4 regions of the Rossellomorea sp. YZS02 genome follow, and region 1 is predicted to be linked to each of the others. Evidence: riboswitches for the same ligand, from Rfam matches in the RefSeq annotation. Region 1 holds a riboswitch; each other region holds the start of a gene.
What was found. A riboswitch is a leader RNA that binds a small molecule or an ion and turns the genes downstream of it on or off. The one in region 1 is predicted to bind cyclic di-GMP.
Positions count from the first base shown of each region.

Region 1 (2,201 bases):
ACCTTTAAATGGGAGATGTTCGTTCATGAAAACCTTTAAAGTGATTTCACTGCAAGTTGTGGAGAATGATGAACTGCGTGACTTTGAGCTTGTGGACGGTCTGATTATCAATAAAGAAGACGGACAAAAAACGTGGCTTGTCGAAACGTATTTGTCGAATGAATACATCGAGTTCTTTCAAAAGGCCCAGCAAAGTAAGGAAGATTTGGAGATTCAGGTCGTGATTTCCCATGAAGCCAATGATCCGGCCGCTTTCATGACATCCATCCGCTGTATTAAAGAAATGGATGAGCACATTAGCATTATGTTCGAGGGAAAATTGAAGAAACAGCGGAATGAGTATGCGGAAATATTGCTTGATGACTTAGTGCAAAAGGGATATTCCGGGGATGAATTGGTTCGAGAGTTCCGCGAAAAGATGGTGTCGAAGCCGAGGATTCCTGCTACGGCACGGCCAAGCGTTTAATGATGCAAGATGAAGGAATTTTCATTGTGAATTTTATGATATAATTGGAATTAATATGGTGACTTCTTATAAGAAGTTCAAGGTAGGTGTCCCAAATGATTGGAGAGAGAGTTAAAAAATACAGGCAAGAAAAAAGGATGTCGATGACCGAGCTTGCTGAAAAAGCAGGAGTGGCAAAGTCATACTTAAGTTCAATTGAACGTAACCTTCAACAAAACCCTTCTATTCAATTCCTTGAAAAGGTTTCTACTGCTTTAGGCATTCCTCTGGATGCACTATTATATGATCAACCTGAAGAACAGAATATAGATCATGAGTGGCTAAAGATCGCTGAAGAAGCAATGGATTCAGGTATTTCCAAGGAGCAATTCCGGGAGTTCATTGAGTTCAATAAATGGAAATTAGGCAATAAATAAAGTCTTGCGATAGAACTCGCAAGACTTTATTTATATTAAATCACTTTGTACTCGGCTTTCATTTCCTGGGATTGACTGTGAAGAAATTCCCTAATTTCTTTTTTAGAAATTCCAGCGTCCAGTGCTTGTTTAATAAGTTCCATCCATTCGAGATCAAGTTCACGATTTGTCAACATAAATTCCCTCCCAAAATACAGGTATGTATTCCAGGCAATCCAGCCATCTTAGTTTTCAAATAACCACACCTTCTTCATCCTTCAGTTTCTGTTCACCCTATTCAAGATGCTAATTAAGATATGCTTACTTTTAAACCTTAGACCTGTGACTTTGCGTCCTCATCTTTCAATAAGTTTGCCTTTATCTGACTCTTCCCTTCGAACTACTTCGATTATACTACCAAATCATATGACCACGTGTTGTTTTTTGTCTATTCTGTCAATTTAATATACACTATATTTTTACATATTATCCCATATTACAACAAATAGAGGTGTATTAGCTACTGGTTTATTAAAAATGCATGTTTGATTATGTCGAAAAAGCTATTAAATGATACTATTTTTATAGCTTTCTAGTTTTTTCTTAAGAGGCAGGACTTTTCCATTAATATTCTGGTAATTACTAGCATTATAGAACGGTTGGTTCGATAAATCATTCTTACAGGTTGGACATACCCATTCACCAGTTTCCGTGCTACTATAAGAAGGTCTTGTGCAACGTCTACAAACCTTTTTATACATTTCATCCCCCCTTCCTATATATTTATTATTCTTTTTTCCTTAATAGACGTTTATTTAGATAAATAATTATGAACCCCACTGTAGTTAAAAGTGAGCCCAACATTAATAAAAAGTAAAGATTTGTAGAGGTGTTAGGGAGCTTGGGTCCTTGAGATTCAACTGGTATTGATGGAATATTCTTAAGGTCAGAGTTCACAGGTGTAAGAGGATTGTTGATTGTATCTTTGGGGTCATCAGGTAGTGTATTTCCGTCTGAAGGCACTACTGTAATTATAATTTCAAAAAAAGCTGAGGTTCTTTGAAAATCATTTCCTAATTCATATGGCATTATCACTTTAAATTGGAGGGATTCAGTTTTTTCGCTTTCTAATTCTTTTGGCTTGAAACCTTTGAAATTCTTTAATTTATCATCAAAGATCTTTATAGAATTGTTTCCTGCGTAAACTTTCAATTCTAACTCGTTAAAAAGCTTCTTATCTGATTGTTTGTTATTGACTTTGATTGAATAATGAAAATCTTCTCCCCCTCCATTTTTTATTTTCAAACTTCTTTCAGCCCAGTCACCTGGCTTCATATTTG
Region 1 is NZ_JAXBLY010000010.1:70,988-73,188, reverse strand. Features, by position in the region: gene SLH55_RS11535 (YwpF-like family protein) at 26-466, shown strand; gene SLH55_RS11530 (helix-turn-helix domain-containing protein) at 562-882, shown strand; gene SLH55_RS11525 (anti-repressor SinI family protein) at 918-1,058, opposite strand; cyclic di-GMP riboswitch class I at 1,089-1,248, opposite strand; gene SLH55_RS11520 (hypothetical protein) at 1,648-2,201, opposite strand, start outside.

Region 2 (2,201 bases), on a different contig from region 1:
CCCTATAATCCTGATATTCTTGATCTTTCCGACCTCCCCCATCCCATGTTGGATAAACTGATTCAAACCTTCCTGTTGGATAGATATTTATTGATTACAATAGAAGAGAAGGTCAAAAAACCCCATCCTATTTATCTCCTGCAACTCTATCGGGAAAAGAGTCATTGGCATATTGAAGGGTTCAATTTGGATGATGAAAAGAAACAGATCTTTTCAGTCGACCACCTTACCGATGTAGAGCCGTATCCCAATCGAAAAAGGAAGAGTGAACAAGAGATCCTGGATAAACTGAAAAAGCAGGAAGAAGTCATCAACCTAGTCATTGAACTTGGTCCGAAAGCGATTGCTCAATTCAAAAAATATCATCCTAAAAACGTTTCCCTTTCTTATACGAATCCATACCACAGTACTGGGGTTCTAAAGACTTTTATTGATGTGACTAAACGCGAAGAAGTAAAGGAAACGGCCAATTGGATCATGTTCCTTGGTGAGGATATCAGTATAAGAGTAGTGCCGGAAGAAGTATTGGACGTTTTGAAGGGGAGAATGGGTTTATTCTTTAACAAACGTGATGAATGAAACGAAATAGTCATCGGTGGATGCCTCACCTTATTGGAATGGGGTTTGTCGGAAAATGTATTTCGGTTGGTAAATTGGAAAAACGATAAAGTAGATTGAGATTGGAGTTGAAATAATCATGATCATCATGATAAACGGGGCGTTCGGAGTCGGGAAGACCACTATCTCTGATGAACTCCTGAAAGTCGTTGAAAACAGCATGTTATTTGATCCTGAAGAAGTCGGGTACATGTTAAGGAATGTATTGCCCCAAGAAATAAAACAGCGTGAATCTCAAACAGGGGATTTTCAAGATTTACAACTATGGAAAGAGTTGACGGTTAAGATGGCAGGAGAGCTCATCTCCAGGTATCATGTGAACTTGATTGTCCCTATGACGATTAGGAAACTCGAATACTATGACTATATTTATAATGGATTCAAACGTTTAGATCCACACACTTACCACTTCTGTTTAACAGCAGACAAGGAGACGATCTATAAGAGGTTGCGAGAGCGTGGAGAAGAAGAAGGAAATTGGTGTTTTCAACAAACGGATAAGTGCTTGAAGGCTTATTCTGAAAACGATTTTGGGGAATATATAAGTACTGAGAATGTGACCGTTAAAGATATAGTTGAAAACATAAAGAGAAAGGTAAGTAGCTGATTATTAGCCGGACCCAAGTTGATCGCTCAATCTAAACATATCTTAGAAACTGCCGATATAGCAAATATATAAATTTAGATGCTATGAATGATTATCTGTATTTGGGCGCTTGGATAATCGGGGAGCAACTAGCGCAACCGGCTAATTGAACTTTATTGTTTAATTGGCTTTTTTTATTTTTAAAACGAAAAGCTATAAATGAAAGGGATATGTATATGAACCAATTAACTAGTAAGACTAGCACCCAAGTGTTAGATATAAAGGATGTTTTATTAGCTCTTGAAACAAATTTGGCGATGATTGAATTCTCTTTAGACAGAAAGGTTATTTGGGTAAATGATCACTTCGCTGATGCGATGAACTACAGTGTGAAGGAAATGCAAGGGATGGATCACAAACAGTTCTGCACGATAGAATATAGCCAAAGCAAGGAATATACTGAGTTATGGGACAATCTTCGGAGTGGGAAAAAGTCTCAAGAGAAAATTGAAAGAGTCGATAAACATGGAAATAAACTTTGGCTGGAAGCAACATATATTCCGATTTTAGATGGACATGGTTCTGTCCATGCCGTACTGAAGATTGCCACAGACATTACAAAAAGGGAAAATACCACGGTAGAGATCATTTCCCAATTAAAGAGCATGCCGAAAAATCTAGTTCAATCAGTTATGGCCAATTCCAATGAAAAAGTAGAAGCATTAGAGTCTTTAAGAGAGCAAATTAATCGAATTGATGAAACATCAAAATCGATAAAAAATATTTCTTCTCAAACCAACCTTCTTGCTTTAAATGCCGCGATTGAAGCAGCCAGAGCGGGTGAACACGGAAGGGGATTCAACGTAGTCGCCCAGGAAGTCAGAAAGCTTTCTGTGAATGCGGATGAAGCCATTAAAGAGGTTAATGCCAACATTGAGAATATTACAAATGAACTCCTGAAAGTTAATCGGATATCAGATGACTTACAAAGAATCGT
Region 2 is NZ_JAXBLY010000016.1:8,440-10,640, reverse strand. Features, by position in the region: gene SLH55_RS15685 (helix-turn-helix transcriptional regulator) at 1-579, shown strand, start outside; gene SLH55_RS15680 (AAA family ATPase) at 698-1,225, shown strand; cyclic di-GMP riboswitch class II at 1,293-1,375, shown strand; partial or broken gene SLH55_RS23260 (PAS domain-containing protein) at 1,435-1,830, shown strand; gene SLH55_RS23255 (methyl-accepting chemotaxis protein) at 1,870-2,201, shown strand, end outside.
Region 2: another riboswitch for cyclic di-GMP. It lies ahead of SLH55_RS23260 (PAS domain-containing protein); the one in region 1 lies ahead of SLH55_RS11525 (anti-repressor SinI family protein).

Region 3 (2,201 bases), on a different contig from region 1:
ATCCGGCACAGTCTCTAACAGGTTTAAACCCTTCTTAAGTACAGAAGTGACAGGACGTGGTAAAAATACGGTGAAGATGGTAAGGATGAAGGCAATACCAAGCCCTATTCCCAACGCCCCCCCTACAATCTGCAGGGAATATACATATGGACCCCAAAGCATATCCAGAAAACTGACGGTGATACCTTTGTACGAATAACTCCAATTCGCCCCATCGAGGAATATAAAGATAAATTTCACAAATTCCTCAAGGTACCCTACAACATTGTACAGCCCCCTCTCCCTGAACACTTCAGGTGCTATACTCACGGCTAAAATCCCAAACAGACCAAGAATATAATAGAATATCAATTTAATCGGATAGATGAGAAATTTCATAGTATGGATCCCCTTTTGTTCTTTTTCCTCAGTTTAATAGAAATGTTAAAATTTTTCAATTTTATTTCAAGTCTGGCAATTACATAACAAAAAAAGGACTCCCTATTAGAGAGTCGCTCTTCTATTAAGCCAACAGCCGGCTTGGCCTTCCTAAATAAAATCCCTGTCCGATGGTGATCCCGATTTCCTTGGCCACCTGCATATCCTGTTTCGTTTCGATTCCTTCCAATACAATCAATGTATCACTCCCATAAAATTGACTGAAGAAAGAAAGGAATCTCTGTTTCTTTTCATCCTTAGCTAAATTCATGGCAAAGTAGCGGTCCAGCTTGATGATCTCAGGCTCATACTCAATCGATTTCTTGATGGATGATGTCCCCTGCCCAAAGTCATCAATGGCATACCAGACACCATATTGCTTCAATTCTTTCAATGACTCTTTTAATAATGGATTCTGCCACAACTCTTCTGCACTGGATTCGTTAATCTCCAGTACAAGGCGCCCCTTTATATCAGGATAACGGGTCATAAGGTCGGAAAAATACGTGTGAAAACTCGGATGAAGAATCGTTGTGATATAAATATTGAGAAACAGCTTACAGTCCTTTAGCCCATTAACCGAAAAACTTTCCAGGGCTTTAGAAATGGATAGAGTATCAAGTTTGTACAGGATATTTGCTTTCATCGCCGATTGAAAGACACTTTCAGGATTTTCGTTGAATTTATTCCGTAACAGACCCTCATAAGCATAGAGGGTTCGATGTTCACCCATATCATATAATGGCTGAAAATCGTGATAGATAAAGTCGTCTTGAAAAATAGTAAAGATGTTCATAGGACCCCTATACTCTCTCTTTAGTTTTGTTTTTTTCATAAAAAAACCACACAAAAACGCATTCCCCGCGTTCGCATGTGGTCGGTTGCGCTACTGGCTCCCCTAAATGTAAGCGCCCATCTATCATTTAGGTTCACAGCCCCCCAGTCGAATGTACGATTATGAAGATGTTTATAAGAAAAATATACCACAAACTAGTACTTTTGGGGTGTGTTTTCTATAAATTATTTGAAAATTCATAAAGAAAGTGTTTACTTCGACACATACGGGTTGTCACTGATCCAAAAACGCCATGGATAATCCCTGGCCTCTCCTGAGTTATCAATCCCTATTCGTTTTCCAGAAGAAATGTTTTCAGGGGAAAATCCTTTGGTGATCATGAGCGGTGGCTCATTGAAACGGCCTCCATAATCCTCCATCGTGATGCCTAACGCTTTCGTCAGTTTTCCTGGACCATTAGTCCAATTCTTCTTCACATGACCGGGTCTCCTGCATGCCATCAGCTCCTCTCCTTCAAGTGGCTCTACCGCTCTAATGAGGATCGCTTCAGGCTTCTCTTTCTCCCCGCTCACAACGTTCACCAGACAATGAGTATGCATGACATATGTATAAATCCGGCCTGCCTCATGGAACATCACTTCCGTCCGTTTCGTACGCCTGTTTCCATAACTGTGGGCAGCCCTGTCTTCCGGTCCAAGGTAGGCTTCCGTTTCCACGATGTATCCTGAAGCCATTCCTTCCTCCGTCTCTTTCACTAATATGCAACCCAGTAGCGCCTTGGCGAGTTCCAATGTTGGCTGCTTGTAAAAGGAGGAGGGTAAAGGGATATGTTTCATGAATTTCACTTCCTCATACAGAATTAATCGATCTTCATGATAGGTATACCCTAACCTTACAGAATTAAATCTGTACGTCGTTTAAACCTATTTTTAACAGGATAAAGAATCTGGCAGGCGTACATATTAAAAACTGTTATCAGCCTTATCTT
Region 3 is NZ_JAXBLY010000035.1:4,345-6,545, forward strand. Features, by position in the region: gene SLH55_RS22405 (ABC transporter permease subunit) at 1-378, opposite strand, end outside; gene SLH55_RS22410 (EAL domain-containing protein) at 503-1,252, opposite strand; cyclic di-GMP riboswitch class II at 1,284-1,365, opposite strand; gene SLH55_RS22415 (DNA-3-methyladenine glycosylase) at 1,465-2,049, opposite strand.
Region 3: another riboswitch for cyclic di-GMP. It lies ahead of SLH55_RS22410 (EAL domain-containing protein); the one in region 1 lies ahead of SLH55_RS11525 (anti-repressor SinI family protein).

Region 4 (2,201 bases), on a different contig from region 1:
TTGTAAGATGAATTGGTTTCATACTCCGCGTCAACCACCGCAAGCTCATCAAACATGAAAGCCGCCCCTTCTTCGTGAAAAGTCAGGAAATTCCCCTCTGCAGATGGAGCGGTCTCCACTCCAACTTTCACTTTTTTCCCTGCAGACTGGGCGAAAGCCATTTCATTTCTGACAAGCTCTATGATCCCATTCCCTCCAATGGCTAGATCACGATATGCCATGATACCAACTTCTTCCGTTTGTCCGATCACCCACTGAGCAAGGTTCCCTTTCCCAAATTCATTATTGTATGTTTTTTCATCAAACCAAAATGGAATATCCATCCCTAATGGCAGTTGAAGCGAATTGGAGCGATCCACTGCTATATTGACCATTTTTTGATAGTTCAACACCGTCTTCCCATAGGCGGTTGTCCATCCAGTTAAAAGGTAAGGCTCAACATCCAGATGAACTCCGGTGAATCGTTGAGTCTCACTTGCTTCAAGCTGGTATGCAGAGAGCCAATCAAAAAAGGCACTAAGGGAGGTTTGTCCTTTTACGGTCGCCCATTTTGGTGCCCCGTCCAATGCGTATACATGTATATTTTCACCATTCGCCATTTCGATAAATTGGTGATAGTATTCCTTTTCCACTGCTGGATTCACTTGCAAATAAACTTCATCTACATGATGGGATTTAAAGAAGTCAATGATTTCTTCTTTTTGTGTGATAATCTCCATTGTATTCCAAAGCCACGTACTTTTCCCTCTCATGTCTGCACCAGCTGCCTTTTCAGTTGATGGATTAGAAATCATACTCATCATGATCAAACAAATACAAACCCATTTCCAACATCTTCTCATCTTTCATTCTCCTCTTCCCTGAGCCTTGGCCCTTTTGAGGAGCCTGGCAGCCTGGCGACCATTCGAAATCGGGTAGGCCCATAGCTTTGCGTCCTTGTTTTTCAACAAGTTTGCCTTTTTCAGTTTTGTTTTATTCTTACTCTTTAGTATAGTTCTTTTTTTACCGTTGAAAAGATGTAATTTTCCAAATTTTAACCGTGACAAAAATTGTCTTTTATGAATTCTTTTCGTTCCCTTTACAACTCTTTTCCCCCTGTGAGATAGTAGGACCTTGTGTTTTTCAATGAATATTAAAGGAGCATTTATTCTATATGTCTAATAAGCATCACAAATCCAAGATTGATTGGTCTGTATTTGCCATCAGTGGTGGATTACTTATTCTTTTCGTTGTCGCGGCTTTCGTTCGTCTCGATCGTGTTACTGCCTTTGTAAACAAAGGCTTCGCCTGGTCTTCGACATACTTCGGGGCCTTCTGGCAAGTGTTAATGCTGGTACACTTCATCGTAGCTCTGTATCTGGCATTCTCTAAGTATGGAGGCGTCCGGTTAGGGTATATGGAAAAACCGGAGATCGGAACATTTAAATGGTTATCGATCATCATGGCTACCCTGCTTGCCGGGGGAGGCGTGTTCTGGGCTGCCGCAGAGCCTATGTACCACTTTATGACGGTTCCACCGATGCACGAGGGAGTCGATCCCATGACCGCCGGGGCTATCATGCCGGCGTTGTCCCAAAGCTTTATGCACTGGGGTTTTCTTGCCTGGGCCATCCTGGGTACATTGAGTGCCGTCGTCATGATGTATGGCCATTATCACAGGGGGATGCCGATGAAACCCCGCACCCTTCTGTATCCCATTTTTGGGGAAAAGCTTAAAAACAGTTTCCTCGGGACCCTTATCGATGCTTTTGCCATCATTGCGGTCGCCGCAGGTACAATCGGACCGATCGGATTCCTTGGTTTACAGGCAAGTTACGGTCTGTCTGCCCTTTTCGGAATCCCTGATCAATTCTCAACCCAGCTTGCGATCATTGTCTGTTTAGTGATCGTGTCGACCATTTCAGCTGCAACCGGACTGCATAAAGGGATCCAAATCCTGAGTAATTTCAATGTACGATTAGCCTTTGGATTGGTTCTATTTGTTTTATTATTCGGTCCCGGAGGATTCATTGTTGATTCATTCATCTCTTCTTTCGGATTTTATGTGGATCACTTTATCCAGGTCAGCACATTCCGGTCAGATAAGAGCTGGTTGGGAAGTTGGACTGTGTTTTTCTGGGGATGGTTCATTGGGTATGGGCCAATGATGGCGATACTTGTCAGCCGTATTTCGCGAGGCAGGACAATACGCCAGATTATAC
Region 4 is NZ_JAXBLY010000003.1:195,744-197,944, forward strand. Features, by position in the region: gene SLH55_RS05030 (amidase) at 1-842, opposite strand, end outside; cyclic di-GMP riboswitch class I at 885-967, opposite strand; gene SLH55_RS05035 (BCCT family transporter) at 1,154-2,201, shown strand, end outside.
Region 4: another riboswitch for cyclic di-GMP. It lies ahead of SLH55_RS05030 (amidase); the one in region 1 lies ahead of SLH55_RS11525 (anti-repressor SinI family protein).